3 regions of the Mesorhizobium sp. L2C066B000 genome follow, and region 3 is predicted to be linked to each of the others. Evidence: riboswitches for the same ligand, from Rfam matches in the RefSeq annotation. Region 3 holds a riboswitch; each other region holds the start of a gene.

Region 1 (4,813 bases), on a different contig from region 3:
CGGCTACGCATGCCGCGAAACCGATACCCTGATGCCTTTGCCGATCCAGCTCGCTCATCGCTTGACGAAACGGCAGGCGTATGTCCGGAAGGCACAACAGCTTGGCTGGTTGCGTCCTGACATGAAATCCCAAGTCTCAGTGCGCTATGAGGGGTTGCGCCCGGTCGCCCTGGATACCATCGTCGTGTCGACGCAACATGACGAGCAGGTCTCGCAAGAGACTGTCCGCGAGGGCGTCATTGAGGAAATCATAAAGCCTGTCCTGCCGACCCACCTGGAGACGGAAGGCATCAGAATTCTGGTCAACCCGACGGGGCGGTTCGTAGTCGGCGGGCCGCGCGGCGACTGCGGTCTCACTGGACGCAAGATCATCGTCGATTCCTATGGCGGGATGGGTCGTCATGGCGGCGGCGCCTTCTCGGGCAAGGACCCGTCCAAGGTTGACCGCTCGGCTGCCTATGCAGCCCGCTATGTCGCAAAGAACATCGTCGCTAGCGGACTTGCGGACGTGTGCGAGGTGCAGCTTGCTTACGCAATCGGCGTTGCCAGTCCGGTTTCCGTCATGGTCAACACGTTCGGGACAGCCAGGGTTGAGGAAAGCAGGATCGAGCGCCTCATTCTTGAGTTGTTCGATCTCAGACCGAAAGGCATTATCAAGATGCTTGATCTCTTACGCCCTATATATCGCAATACAGCGACCTATGGCCATTTCGGCCGTGAAGAGCCTGATTTCACCTGGGAGAAGACAGACAGGGCGGACGAATTGCGTCGCGAGGCAGGACTCGCCACCCCGTGAGAGCCGCCGGCGAGCGGATTGGCAAGCGGAAAGCCCATTTCCACCGGGCAGACCCGCGCCTGGCAGGCGTGGCGAGAAGCCGGCTCGGGTTTTTTGGCGGAGACATTGATGCCGGATTATGACGTGCTTTGCATCGGCAATGCCATTGTCGACATCATCGCCCAGTGCGACGAGGCATTCCTCCAGATCAACGGCATCATCAAGGGCGCGATGAACCTGATCGACACGCGCCGCGCCGAACTGCTCTACAGCCGCATGGGCCCGGCGATCGAGGCTTCCGGCGGCAGTGCCGGCAACACGGCGGCCGGCGTAGCCAGCTTCGGCGGACGCGCCGCCTTCTTCGGCAAGGTCTCCAACGATGCGCTGGGCGAAATCTATGCGCACGATATCCATGCACAGGGTGTCGCCTTCGACACCAGGCCGCTCAAGGGCGAGCCGCCGACGGCGCGCTCGATGATATTTGTCACCCCCGACGGCGAGCGCTCGATGAACACCTATCTCGGCGCCTGCGTCGAACTCGGGCCGGAAGATGTCGAAGCCGACAAGGCGTCCGGCGCCAAGGTGACCTATTTCGAGGGCTATCTGTGGGACCCGCCGCGCGCCAAGGAGGCAATCCGCCAGACGGCGAAGCTGGCGCACGCAGCAGGCCGCGAAGTGTCGATGACACTGTCGGATTCGTTTTGCGTCGACCGCTACCGCGACGAGTTCCTCGACCTGATGCGGTCGGGCACGGTCGATATCGTCTTTGCCAACAGCCATGAGATCAAGTCGCTCTACCAGACGTCGTCGTTCGACGAGGCGCTGGCGCAGATCCGCAAGGATTGCCGGATTGCCGCCGTGACCCGCTCGGAAAAGGGCTCTGTCATCGTGCGCGGCGACGAGACCGTGGTCATCAAGGCGACCGCCATCAAGGAACTGGTCGACACGACGGGCGCCGGCGATCTCTACGCCGCCGGTTTCCTGCATGGCTACACACAAGGCCGCGACCTCCAGACCTGCGGCGATCTTGGCTCACTGGCGGCCGGACTGGTTATCCAGCAGATCGGACCAAGGCCCCGGCGGAATTTGCGCCGCGAGGCCGAACAGGCGGGATTGCATGCGCGGGCAACTAACCAGCCGCCCTACTGACGCGATCATCGCAGTGGCGGAACTGTGTCAAAGCTCGCTGATAGCGACAGCCATTCGCTTCGGAGAACTGACGATGCTGCTGCCGTGAAGCTTGCTGGAAGGCGGTGCAAGGCGGGCTTGCCTTGACGGCATTCACCGTCATCGAGATCGCCACCGGCATTTTCCAGAAGCTCAGCTTGGGGAAGGCCAGTAAGGTCCTGAGGTAACGGAGAACTCGCGGCATCCGTCGGAGCACTTGACTTGCGATCACGTCCACGATGCCGAATGCGGGCAGACTGGTTCACCATTGGTCTGGGACCAGCGGAATTGGCAGCTGGGCTTCATCCTCGTCAATCTCATTACAGGACGGGACGGGCCAACTTCGGCTTGTTGTTCTGCCAGCATGGCACGGACGAGTGGACGCCAATAATCTATGAGAACAGGTCGTTCACCCAAGCTGCGTCGCAGCCCGACAGGAATCCGCCAGTTGGACAATGGTGGCAGCGGAGCAGCGCCGCCAATGGGAGACTGAATATTTCACAATGTTAGACAAGCGTAAAAGCGCGATCACATAACGACATAGACATTTCGTTATGCGTCATTGACAAAAGAGCGGACTGCTGTGATTGTCTGCGTGTCGTGGTTCTCGCGTGCGGCGCTGCCGCAACGGAGCTAAGAGGGAAGCCGGTGCGATGCCGGCGCTGCCCCCGCAACTGTTAGCGGCGAGCCAAACCAACTCATGTCACTGAGGCGAATACCCTCGGGAAGACCGGTAGAGGCTACGACCCCGCGAGCCAGGAGACCTGCCACGGCGAATTACGTCCACGGGCGGGGTGTCTCGGTGGCCGCTGCAACCCGGCGTTGATGCCGGCCTGCCAGCGCCTTCCTTGTCACCGACGCCCCAATCATCGGAGTATGACATGACTGTCTCTCAGCAAATTCCTGTAGCAACGCTCGGCGTGCCGCGCTTCGGTCGTCGCCGAGAACTGAAATTCGCGCTTGAAAGCTACTGGTCCGGAACATCGTCCGCTGGCGACCTTCTCACGACGTCGAAGGCGCTCCGTGCCGCTAGCTGGGAAGAGCAGCGCGATCGCGGCGTGTCGAAAATACCGTCAAACGACTTCTCGCTTTACGACCATGTGCTCGACACCGCAGCCATGGTCGGCGCCATTCCCTCCCGTTACGGCTGGAATAGCGGCGAGGTCCCACTTGACATCTACTTCGCAATGGCGCGCGGCAACCAGGGTCAGACGGAGGATTGTGCACACGCTGGTCACCAGGAGGCGGCTCATGGGCCCGGTGTAACCGCGATGGAAATGACCAAGTGGTTTGACACAAACTACCACTACATTGTGCCGGAACTGGGTGATGATCAGACGTTCGCCCTCTCGTCGACGAGACCCGTCGATTACTTCCTCGAGGCCAAAGCTCTCGGCATTCACACACGCCCAGTCATCCTTGGACCCATCACCTTCCTCAAGCTGGCGAAATCGCGTGCCGAAGGGTTCGGTCCCATCGCGCTCCTACCGCGGCTGCTGCCCGTTTACGAGCAAGTCCTGCAGAGGCTGAAGCTGTCGGGAGCCGACTGGGTGCAGATCGATGAGCCAGCGCTTGTCCTCGATCTGAACCCGAACGAACGAGCTGCGTTCGAATTCGCCTATGGCCAGCTGTCGAAAGCCGCGCCCGAGCTGAAGATCATGCTGGCTACGTATTTCGGGTCGCTGGGAGACAATCTCGAAACCGCGGTTTCTCTGCCCCTGGCCGGCCTGCATATTGATCTCGTGCGCGCTCCCGAGCAGCTGGAAACGGTGGGTCGGCTCGCTCCGAAGGATCTGGTGCTCTCGCTCGGCTTGATCGATGGCCGCAACGTCTGGCGTGCGAACCTGCCCGCCATTCTCGACCGCATCAAACCGATCGTCGCCGGCTGGCCCTTGGACCGCGTCGAAATCGCGCCTTCTTGCTCGATGCTGCATGTGCCGATTGACCTGCGCATGGAGACGGAACTCGAGGCCGACATCAGGTCGTGGCTCGCCTTCGCGGCCCAGAAGACCGACGAGCTGGTCTTGCTGGCCCGGGCCCTTTCCAAAGGCAGGGATGCGGTGGCAGCCGCGTTGAAAGCTTCTGCCGAGGCTGCCGCCACTCGCTTGACGTCCACGAAGATCCATGACCCGCTTGTTGAGGGGCGGATCGCCAGCATTGATCATAGCATGAAACGACGAGAGAGCGCTTTTGGCGAGCGCTCCAGAGTCCAGGCCGGCACGCTCGGGCTGCCGCCGTTCCCGACGACGACAATCGGGTCCTTCCCGCAGACGCCGCAGGTACGCCGCGCGCGGTCCGCTCATGCGAAGGGCCAGCTCAGTTATGTCGACTACGAGATTTTCCTGAAGAAGGAGATCGAGTCAGCAATTCGTTGGCAGGAAGAGATCGGGCTGGACGTGCTGGTGCACGGTGAGTTCGAACGAAACGATATGGTACAGCATTTCGGCGAGCAGCTGTCCGGCTTCGCCTTCACTCAGCATGCCTGGGTGCAAAGCTATGGGTCGCGCTACGTGCGTCCCCCCATCATCTTCGGGGACGTATCGAGGCGCAATCCGATGACGGTGCGCTGGTGGCAATTCGCCCAGTCGCTTACGGAAAAGCCTGTGAAGGGAATGCTCACAGGCCCAGTGACCATTCTCAACTGGTCCTTTGTTCGAGACGACGTACCCCGCTCCGAAGCCTGCCGCCAGATCGCGCTCGCCATCCGCGACGAAGTGACGGATCTCGAAAGGTCCGGCGCAAGGATGATCCAGATCGATGAGGCCGCGTTTCGCGAAGGATTGCCACTGCGCCAATCTGACTGGAAAGCCTATCTCGACTGGGCTGTCGAATGCTTCCGGATCGCTTCAACGGGTGTAAAGGACGCGACTC
Region 2 (4,813 bases), on a different contig from region 3:
TCAGCGCCGCCACCACTCTGTCGAGATCGAGATAGTCGTAACGCAGCGCGATGTTCAGTTCGTCCAGCACCACGAGGCTGATCAAGGGATCGGCGATCAGCTCCAGTGCCTTGGCCCAGGCGGCTTCGGCCGCCTTAATGTCGCGCTTCAGATCCTGCGTCTCCCAAGTGAAACCCTCGCCCATCGTGTGCCAGACGACGCGGCCGCCAAACGCCGCGAAGGCATCCTTCTCGCCGGTGTGCCATTTGCCCTTGATGAACTGGACGATTCCGACGCGCTTGCCATAGCCGAGCATGCGCAGCGCCAGCCCGAAGGCAGCCGTGGTCTTGCCCTTGCCGGGTCCGGTGTTGACGATCAGCAGCCCCTTCTCGACCGTCTTTTCCGCGACCTCGGCGTCCTGCACCGCCTTGCGCTTGGCCATCTTGGCGCGATGGCGTTCTTCGTCTTTTGCGTCGATATCGGTCATCTCATTTCACCTTGAGCGGCAGCCCCGCCACCATCAGAAGCACCATATCAGCTACCACCGCGATCTGCTGGTTGAGCCGGCCGGCGGCATCGCGGAACCGGCGTGCCAGCGCATTGTCGGGCACAATGCCTTGTCCGACTTCGTTGGAGACCACGAACCACGGTCCGCGCGGCCGCGAAAGCACATCGGCCAGCCGCCGGCACTCCCCCTCCAGATCATGATCGGCCAGCATATGATTGGTTAGCCAAAGCGTCAGGCAGTCGACAAGCACCGGCTGGCTGTCCGGCAATGCCTCGAGCGCACCGGCAAGATCAAGCGGGGCGTCGATGGTCGCCCATCCCTCGCCGCGGCGCGAGCGGTGCTGCGCGATGCGCTCGCGCATTTCGCCGTCATAGGATTGCGCGGTGGCGATATAAGCCCATGGCGGCAGCAACGCCGTCGCCAAAGTTTCGGCATGCGCGCTCTTGCCGGAGCGCGCACCGCCGATGATGAAGGTCAAACTGCGATCAGGCAAAGCTGTCGCGCAGGCTGGTCGCGGTGCCGGCGAAGCGCGAGTGCACTATGCCGACAACTGCGCCGAGCACCAGCCAGAACACCAGATTGGTCAGCGTCACCGCCACCACGAACTGATGATGCAGGCCCTCCGGGATCGGCGTTACGAAACTGTCAGGCTGCGGCGCGCCGACAATATGCGGGGCGACGATCAGGAGGACGGCGAGCACGGTCAGGGGCGCCGACGTGCGGAAGGTAATAAGGGCAAGGCCGATCGCGGTTGCCATCACCGTTGCCCACCACCAGATCTGGCGCTGTATGAGATCGGCCGCCGGCATTGCCGGCAGTTCCGGCGGCAGGCCGAGTCCCGGCGCCAGCGTGAACACGGCAAAGCCCGCCAGACCCCAGAACACGCCCTGGCGCCAGCTGCCGATGCCGCCGGCGAACTCGGAAACCGCCACCAGGACCAGCGCGAAGCCGATGCCGGTGACGATATTGGCGACGACACTGAAGGCGAAACGCTCGAAGCCGTCGGCCGGCGCCCAGCCTTCGTCCTCCGCCGGCGCGGCTGCTTCAGCCGGTGCTGCGCTGCTCACCGCATTTTCCGCCGGCGCGGCGGTGCTCATGGCATTGGGGTCCGCAGCGTTGGCGGCGGGCGCCGCGGCATGCTGATGCTCATGGCCGCCACCAGCCTTTTCGTAGACCTCCGCCTTGAGGATCAGCGGCACGGTGGCGTAGGCCTGCATGCAGGCGAGAGCGACACCGGCCACGAGCCCTGCGATCGCCGCGATGAACACGACGTTGCGAAACAGGTTCATGATGTCAGATCCTCGTCAGTGGCAGGGAAACGCCATCGAATGGCGATAGTCGTGCGCCGCATTGTGGACCGCATCGATGTGCGAGAAACCGACAACGCCGACGACGAAAATGCCCAGAAACGCGCTAAGCACGAGCTGCATGAAGCGCGACTGCGAGGAGACGGAAGCGCCGAGGGAGACGGAAGCGGTATTCATATCTTGTCCTTTCGCCCTCCACCCGAGGGCATCGAAGTCAGTTCCCTGTCGCCGGCAGGTCTCCTGGCTCGCGGATCAGCGCCCTTCCCCACCTTCCCGAAGAAAAAATCCCCAGTGGCTTGGAGAGGACTACCGCACACAGTTGCGGGGGCAGCCACGGCATTGGGCAACAAGTCAGCCCTCACCGCATTCCCTCTTGGTCCCTAACGGAACCGACGACATGCATGACTATAGGCTGAAACGGTCGCATCCGGCAAACCAAATTCCGCCGGCCAACAGCGCGAATGCGCCATGCGGCGTTACGGGTTCAACGCGGTGATCCGCTCGGCAACCAGCCGCTGCAGCCGCCACAGATGGCGATCGTGAATGCCGCGCTCTTCAAGGTTTTTCACCGTGTTGTAGAGATAGTCGGCGCCCGACCCGCAGGACGTTGCCAGCCTTTCGACGACCTTGCCCTCGTCGAGCGGTCCGGAATAGGTCAGGCCGTTGCGGTTGATGACGAAGGCCAATGCCCTGAGCGGTCCGGCCTCGCTTGCAAGCTTGAGCATGCGCGGCCGGTAGCTTGTCGGCTTCAGCGTGACTTCGCGCCGGAAAAGCCGGCCCAACTGCTCGCGCCGGTTATTGCCGGTCAGCCGAAAGGCGACGCCCTTGCATTGTCCGCCACGGTCCAGCGCCATCATCAGGCCGGGGCTGTCCTTGGTGCCGCGCCAGCGCGTCATGTTCATGCAAAAGGACCGATGCCAGCCGCGCGCCAGCGCAACGCGGTCCTCGACATAATCTATTTCCGGTTTCCAGATCAGCGATCCATAGCCGAACAGCCATAGCGGTTCGCTGTCCGGGAGTTCGACCTGCAATTCATCCAGCAGCGCGTCATAGTCGGCTTCATCGAGATGCATCGCGTCCGGATCCGGCCCGGGGTCCCTGATCTCGCGCCAGCAGCGCGCGACCAGCTCCGGCGTAAGCGACATCTGTCGTGCGGCCACTTCCGAATCCCCCCAATTTCCGAATGTCCCGTGTCCACGACATGATTATGCGCCGCGCCTGCAACCGGCAATGCGGCACTCTGATTGACAAACGATTTGCCGGGGTGTCGGCTGACGCTTCATAGGAAGCCAGCCATGCATCCCAGCCCGAGCGAGCGCGACCCCTATAACGGCCTGAGCCGGGCCGAACCGACGCTACCGTCGTCGGCCTATTGGGATAGCGAGGCTTACCAGCGCGATCTCGACGCCATCTGGCACAAAAGCTGGCTGCTCGTCTGCCGCGAGGCCGACCTCGCCCAGCCGCTGGCGTTCCGGACATTCCGCGTCGGCACGCAGGAAATCGTCATTCTGCGGGACGAGACCGGCGAGTTGCGCGCCTTCCACAACACTTGCCGGCATCGCGGCTCGCAGCTTTGCCAGGAAAGCGAGGGCCGGCTGAAAGCGCGGCTCATCACTTGCCCCTACCACGCCTGGTCCTACTCGCTGCGCGGCGATCTCGTGCGCGTTCCCTCGAAATCGCTGCCGGATGGTTTCGACAAGGCCGATCATCCGCTCTACCGGGTGGCGCTGTCGGTGTGGCGCGGTTTTGTCTTTGTGAACCTTCAGCAGGCTGCGGCCGGCTCCGCCGGGACCTCCTTCGATCCCGCATCCGGCGACCTCGCCAACTGGCCGCTGGAAACGCTGGTATCAGGCCATGTCCTGCGCAAGGTGATGAACTGCAACTGGAAGATCTTCTGGGAGAACTTCAACGAGTGCCTGCATTGCCCGGGCGTCCACAAGGACCTGTCTCGGCTGGTGCCGATATACGGCCGCGGCCTGATGAGCCGGCACGACGACCCCGACTGGGTCCGCCATGCCGACAATGACGCGCCGGAGTTTTCGGGTGGCCTGCGCGCCGGCGCCGAGACCTGGTCGCGCGACGGACATGCCCATGGCCCGGTCTTCCCGGGCCTGACGCCAGCCGAGCGTGCGGCCGGACAGACCTATGCCACCAGCCTGCCCTCGATGTTCATCGTCGGCCATGTCGATTATGTCAGGACGGTGCGACTGATGCCGCTCGGTCCCGAACAGACCGAACTCACCGCCGAATGGCTGTTCGCGCCCGAGGCGCTGGCTGAGACGGACATCGACAATGTCGTCGCCTTCGGCACCCAGGTGCTGGAGGAGGATGCCGCGATCTGCGAGATCAACCAGAAAGGCCTGCGCTCCATGCGTCACGCGGCCGGCGTGCTGATGCCGGAGGAGTATGATCTGCACCGCTTCCACAACTGGGTGCGCGAGCGGCATGCAGCGCTTGAGGCAACCGCCTGATCGGCGACTAAAGCGACTTCGGCAGATAGCGCCAGGTGATAAAGCCGCAAACCGCGGCCAGAATGCCCAGCGTCACGAACACCGAGCCGAGGCCGAAAAACGCCAGCACCACCGAATAAACCAGCGGCGGCGTCAGCTCGGAAAAGTCGAGATAGGTGCGGTAGACCGCGGCCATCTGCGCCCGCTCATAGGACCGCACCGAGCGCATGAAGGCGGTCGAGCCCAGTGCATCGAGCGCGATGGTGAACAAGGCGCCGCAGAGCAGGAAAAAGCCCGTAAGCAGCGGCGCGGTAGTGCCGACCGCGCCCGCCGCAAGCAGCGTCGCCGACATCGCGAAATAGGCGAAGGTCATGGTGCGCCGGCCGCCGAAGCGTTTTCCAGCCTTGCCCCAGAAGATCGCCATGAACAACAGCGCATTGCCGGCCGAAACCAGCAGGCCGCCGGCAAGCTCGCCCTCGCCGGTAATCACCATGAACAGCGGCCCATAGACGAAGAACGTCGTCCAGAAGCAGGACCGGCCGAAGGCGATCAGCCAAGCCAGCTTGAGC
Region 3 (4,813 bases):
AAGAAGCCCGGCAATCTGTTCGTTGCCCAGTTCATCGGCTCGCCGGCCATGAACATCCTGCCGGCGACAATCGACAGGACGGGCAACCCGACAATCGTCAGCCATGTCGGCGGCCGCAAGGCAACGGTGCCGATTGCAACGCCGGCGTCAGCAAAGGGTGCGGCAGTCAGCTTCGGCGTGCGGCCGGAGGATCTGTCGGCCGCCACCGGCGCGGAATATCTTTTCGAGGGCGTGGTGGACTATGTCGAGCAACTCGGCGAGGTGCAGCTTGTCTATGTCGATATCGGCCGCGCCGACCTGCCGTTGGTGACCAAGCTGCCCGGCAATGTCGAGGTCAAGCGCGGGGCAAAGCTGCGACTGACCGCGGATGCCGGGGACCTGCACATCTTCGACGCCGATGGGCACTCCTTCTCGCTCAAGCCGGTGGAAGTGAAGGCGGCTTGAGATAGCTGCGTCGAACAGGCATGAAAAAGAGCGGCGGGCCAGGCCCGCCGCTCTTTTTTAAGCTTCGGCTGTTAGTTGTTGCCGAACCGATCCCTGTCGCTGCTCTGAGGAACGAACTTCTGTTGGTCGTTCGACGAGTTCAGCAGCTTGTAGACCGCCGAGTTGGTGCCGGTCGACGAAGTGCGGGTGGTGTCGACGGCAGCGGCCGGCTGGTTGGCGCCATTGGAGCCATAATTGTCGCTGCCGGCAAAGGCAGCGCTCGAAACAGCCAGAACGGCTGCGGCGGCGAGAACGATCTTCTTCATTTTAGTCTCCTGAATTTTTCTGATGTCGCCAGGTGCAGCGGATAAGCCCGCCGCGTGCTGGGAACCGGCTTTTAACGGCCGAAAAGGTTACGGTCGGCACCGTGGGCAGGCGCCTGCTCGGCTGGAGCCGACTTCTCAACCGAAGCCGTATGGCCACTATCGGTCGACGTAATCGCAGGCTGGTTGGCGCCGTTCGAACCGTAGTTGTCGCTGCCGGCGAAAGCGCTGCCGGAGATGGCCAAAACGGCGGCGGCAGCAAGGATGATCTTTTTCATTTCAAACACTCCTGAATTTTTTTGAGATCCCAAGAACGGCGGGATAGCCGCCCTTCTTTGGTCGGGATCAGCGATTGCCGTAGAGGTCGCGGTCGGCGCCCTGAACGACAGGCTGCTTGTCAGCGTGCGCCGGCTTCTGAATGGAAGCCGTATACGAGCTGTCGACCGAGACGGCTGGCTGGTTCGCACCATTGGAACCGTAATTGTCACTACCGGCGAAGGCGCTGCCGGTGATCGCCAAAACGGCTGCGGCAGTGAAGATGATCTTTTTCATTTTTAGGACTCCAGTTTGTCTGTCCGTCTAGCGGCGTGTCTTGGGAGGAATTCGCGTCGTTCGGACAGCCCCGATGTGGGAAAGCCATAGGCTGGTTTCCAATCACGAAGTTGTTCCATGTGGACCACGGTCCTGCACCTTGAAATTGTGCCAGGAAGTTCCTCTATGGTCATCTATCGCATTGTTTTCAGTCGCTTATGTCGAACCGAGTGGTTCGCTCCGATGTCGGTTTCCGGGCCGTCGTTCACACCGTCCTGCACGCATTGTCAACAGAAACGAACCGTTCGGTTCGATTAGAGATTGCTAATAGTAACTTTTCGATACCGTTGAGCCCTTTTTGCCCCGGATCGAACTGGACCCGCAGCGATTCGAAACGGCGATGATGGCGTCGCAAGAAACGTCTCAGCTCTTTGACCGGCGGCGGGGGGCGTATGCCGCGCGTGTCGCGCCGCATGGATATGATGTCGCTTTCATGCCGACGTCGCGATCGCTGCCGTGATTAGATGATCGCATCTCGGGTGCCGCTTCGTGACGACGCAGCGGAGAATTGGGAAGCCGGTCAGAATCCGGCGCTGCCCCCGCAACGGTGGTGGAGTTGAAGTCGCAACGGGAGACCACTGGGCAAGAGCCTGGGAAGGTGTCGCGATGGTCCGCAAGGACAACTCCAGAGCCCGGAAACCAGCCCGAGATGCCTAGACTCGACTGATCGCGGTGGGCGGTCAAGAGGTGGATAGTGCATGTCCGGAGCCGCGCCGGCCTGCGTCCGATCCTTCCTCCATCACCACCAAGTTCAGTCCTTAAACCACGAGGACAGAACTATGGATACGCGCAACGACATGCTGAGGCTCCTGAACGGCCGCAAGCAAGGCTTTTCGCTGGAACAGCCCTTCTACACCGACCCGGACTATTTCAAGCTCGACATGGAGCTCATCTGGTATCGCGACTGGCTGTTCATCGGCCATGATTGCGAACTGCCGAAGCCCGGCAGCTATATCACCGTGCAGATCGGCGATTATCCGGTGGTGCTGGTCCGCGACCAGAAGGGCAACATCAACGCCTTTCACAATTCCTGCCGCCATCGCGGCAGCCGTGTCTGCAACACTGAGAAGGGCATGGCGGCAAAGCTTGTCTGCCCTTATCACCAGTGGACCTACGAGCTTGACGGCCGGCTGCTGTTTGCCCGCCAGATGGCCGACGGTTTCGACAAGAGCCAGTTCGGCCTGAAGCCCGTCGCCTGCGAGAGCGTCGGCGGCTACATCTTCATCTGCCTGGCGAAAGAACCTGCCGACTTTGCCCCGATGCGCGCCATGATAGAGCCCTACCTCAAGCCGCACCGGCTGAATGAAGCCAAGGTCGCCTTCGAGAGCACCATCATCGAGAAGGGCAACTGGAAGCTGGTCTGGGAAAACAACCGCGAATGCTATCACTGCGCCGGCAATCATCCGGAGCTGTGCAAGACATTCCCCGAAGCGCCGACGGTGACCGGCGTGCAGGGCGCCGACAGCGATCCGGAGATGCTGGCGCACTGGGCGAAATGCGAGGCGGCGGGCCTGCCGAGCAAGTTCCGCATCGATCCGGCCGGGCAACACCGCGCCACCCGCGCGCCGCTGCTGCGCGATGCCGTCAGCTACACGATGTCGGGAAAGCGCGCGGTGACGAAGAACCTGTCCGACACTGTTGCCGCCGACCGCATCGGCACCTTGATGCACTACCACTATCCGACGACTTGGAACCACATACTGATCGACCATGCGGTCACCTTCCGGGTGCTGCCGATCAGCGCCACGCAAACCGCGGTGACGACCAAGTGGCTGGTGCACAAGGATGCGGTCGAGGGGGTCGACTACAACCTTGAGGAGCTCACCCATGTCTGGACCGAGACCAACGACCAGGACCGCCGCATCGTCGAGGAAAACGCCTTCGGCATCCTGTCTCCGGCCTATGAGCCCGGCCCCTATTCGGAGCTGCACGAGGGCGGCGTGATCCAGTTCGTCGAATGGTACGCGGCCTTCATCGGCCCGCGCCTTGCCGAAGGCGGCCGGCCGGCGCTGCGCAGCGTCGCGTGAGCTGGAGCAGGCGAGGAAGGACCGGAGGATGAATGCGATGACGGATCTTGGGCTCTATCGCCATCTTGACCAGATGGCACCGTGGAACGACAGGCTGCAGGTGCTGGAAGTGATCGGCGTCAGCGACGAGGCGCCCGACGTCAAGACCTTCACCTTCCGCTCCGACAATCAGACCTGGTTCCGCTACAAGCCGGGCCAGTTCCTGACGCTGGAACTGCCGACACCGGACGGGCCGCTGATGCGCACCTATACGCTGTCGTCGTCACCATCGCGGCCGTTTTCGATCGCGGTGACAGTGAAGGCGCAACCGGGCAGCATCGGCACACGCTGGATGTTCGACCAACTGGTGCCCGGCTCGCACGTCAAGGCCTATGGACCGGCGGGCGACTTCTCGTTGCACAGCCACCCGGCGGCCAAATACCTGTTCATTTCGGCTGGCTCCGGCGTGACACCGATGATGTCGATGCTGCGCTGGCTGAACGACTGCGCGCCATGGACCGATGTCGGTTTCGTCAACTGCGCGCGGCGTGCCGAAGAGATCATCTTCCGCAAGGAACTCGAACTGCTCGGCGGCCATATGCCCGGCCTGTCGCTCGGCTTCATGATCGAGGAACGTTCCAGCCGCGAAGGCTGGTACGGCCATATGGGGCGCATCGATGCGATCCGGCTGCCCTTGCTGGCTCCGGATTTCCGCGAGCGCGAAATCTTCTGCTGCGGCCCCGATCCGTTCATGCGCGCCGTGCGCGGCATGCTGGATGCCGCCGGCTTCGACATGACGAAATACCATCAGGAGAGCTTTGCCGCGCCTGTGGTGGAGGAAATTCCGGCGCCGTTTGCCTCCCCGGTCGAGGACGGCATCGCTGCACCTGTCGAAGCCGTGACGCCGATCCGCTTCTCGCTTTCGGAGGTCGACGCCGGCTGCGTCGCCGGCCAGACCGTGCTGCAGACCGCGCGCAGCTCGGGCGTGCGGATTCCCGCCGCCTGCGAGTTCGGCCTGTGCGGCACCTGCAAGGTGAAGAAGGTCTCCGGCGAAGTCGAGATGAGCCACAATGGCGGCATCCTCGACCACGAGATCGATGACGGTTTTATCCTTGCCTGCTGCTCGAAACCATTGTCGGCGCTCGAAATCGAGGCTTGAGCCGGTCGACTTCGCCGCAACGGTCGCCGACGCAGGCGTTGTATTCGCGGGTCTTTGTCTTGCCAACCAACGGCCAAGTGATTTAGACGCACTTAGGAAGGGCTTGGCAGACCGTGAAGCCGGCGCATCCCTTCAGGGCGCATGGGAGGGGGACACAGCGATGCAACAGCGGGTCTACGCGGTCGCAAGCAAGGACATCGTTTTCGAATCATTCGATGGCGAAGCCGTCGTTCTCGATCTTTCGAACGGCAAGTATTTCGGCTTTTCCGATTCCGGCAGCCGGGTCTGGCAGGCTTTGTCGTCCGGCGTCG

What was found. A riboswitch is a leader RNA that binds a small molecule or an ion and turns the genes downstream of it on or off. The one in region 3 is predicted to bind cobalamin.
Region 1: another riboswitch for cobalamin. It lies ahead of metE (5-methyltetrahydropteroyltriglutamate--homocysteine S-methyltransferase); the one in region 3 lies ahead of X733_RS144070 (aromatic ring-hydroxylating dioxygenase subunit alpha).
Region 2: another riboswitch for cobalamin. It lies ahead of X733_RS159285 (CbtB domain-containing protein); the one in region 3 lies ahead of X733_RS144070 (aromatic ring-hydroxylating dioxygenase subunit alpha).

The regions. Positions count from the first base shown of each region.
Region 1 is NZ_AYWZ01000022.1:59,972-64,784, reverse strand. Features, by position in the region: gene metK (methionine adenosyltransferase) at 1-796, shown strand, start outside; gene X733_RS138460 (adenosine kinase) at 905-1,924, shown strand; cobalamin riboswitch at 2,527-2,729, shown strand; gene metE (5-methyltetrahydropteroyltriglutamate--homocysteine S-methyltransferase) at 2,824-4,813, shown strand, end outside.
Region 2 is NZ_AYWZ01000001.1:1,433,511-1,438,323, reverse strand. Features, by position in the region: gene cobO (cob(I)yrinic acid a,c-diamide adenosyltransferase) at 1-466, opposite strand, end outside; gene cobU (bifunctional adenosylcobinamide kinase/adenosylcobinamide-phosphate guanylyltransferase) at 468-980, opposite strand; gene X733_RS159280 (CbtA family protein) at 973-1,776, opposite strand; gene X733_RS159285 (CbtB domain-containing protein) at 1,792-1,971, opposite strand; cobalamin riboswitch at 2,007-2,203, opposite strand; gene X733_RS159290 (gamma-glutamylcyclotransferase) at 2,271-2,954, opposite strand; gene X733_RS159295 (aromatic ring-hydroxylating dioxygenase subunit alpha) at 3,090-4,265, shown strand; gene X733_RS159300 (MFS transporter) at 4,273-4,813, opposite strand, start outside.
Region 3 is NZ_AYWZ01000012.1:10,183-14,995, forward strand. Features, by position in the region: gene ugpC (sn-glycerol-3-phosphate ABC transporter ATP-binding protein UgpC) at 1-444, shown strand, start outside; gene X733_RS144085 (DUF680 domain-containing protein) at 516-749, opposite strand; gene X733_RS144080 (DUF680 domain-containing protein) at 821-1,024, opposite strand; gene X733_RS144075 (DUF680 domain-containing protein) at 1,092-1,298, opposite strand; cobalamin riboswitch at 1,798-2,000, shown strand; gene X733_RS144070 (aromatic ring-hydroxylating dioxygenase subunit alpha) at 2,117-3,364, shown strand; gene X733_RS144065 (hybrid-cluster NAD(P)-dependent oxidoreductase) at 3,402-4,502, shown strand; gene X733_RS144060 (PqqD family protein) at 4,663-4,813, shown strand, end outside.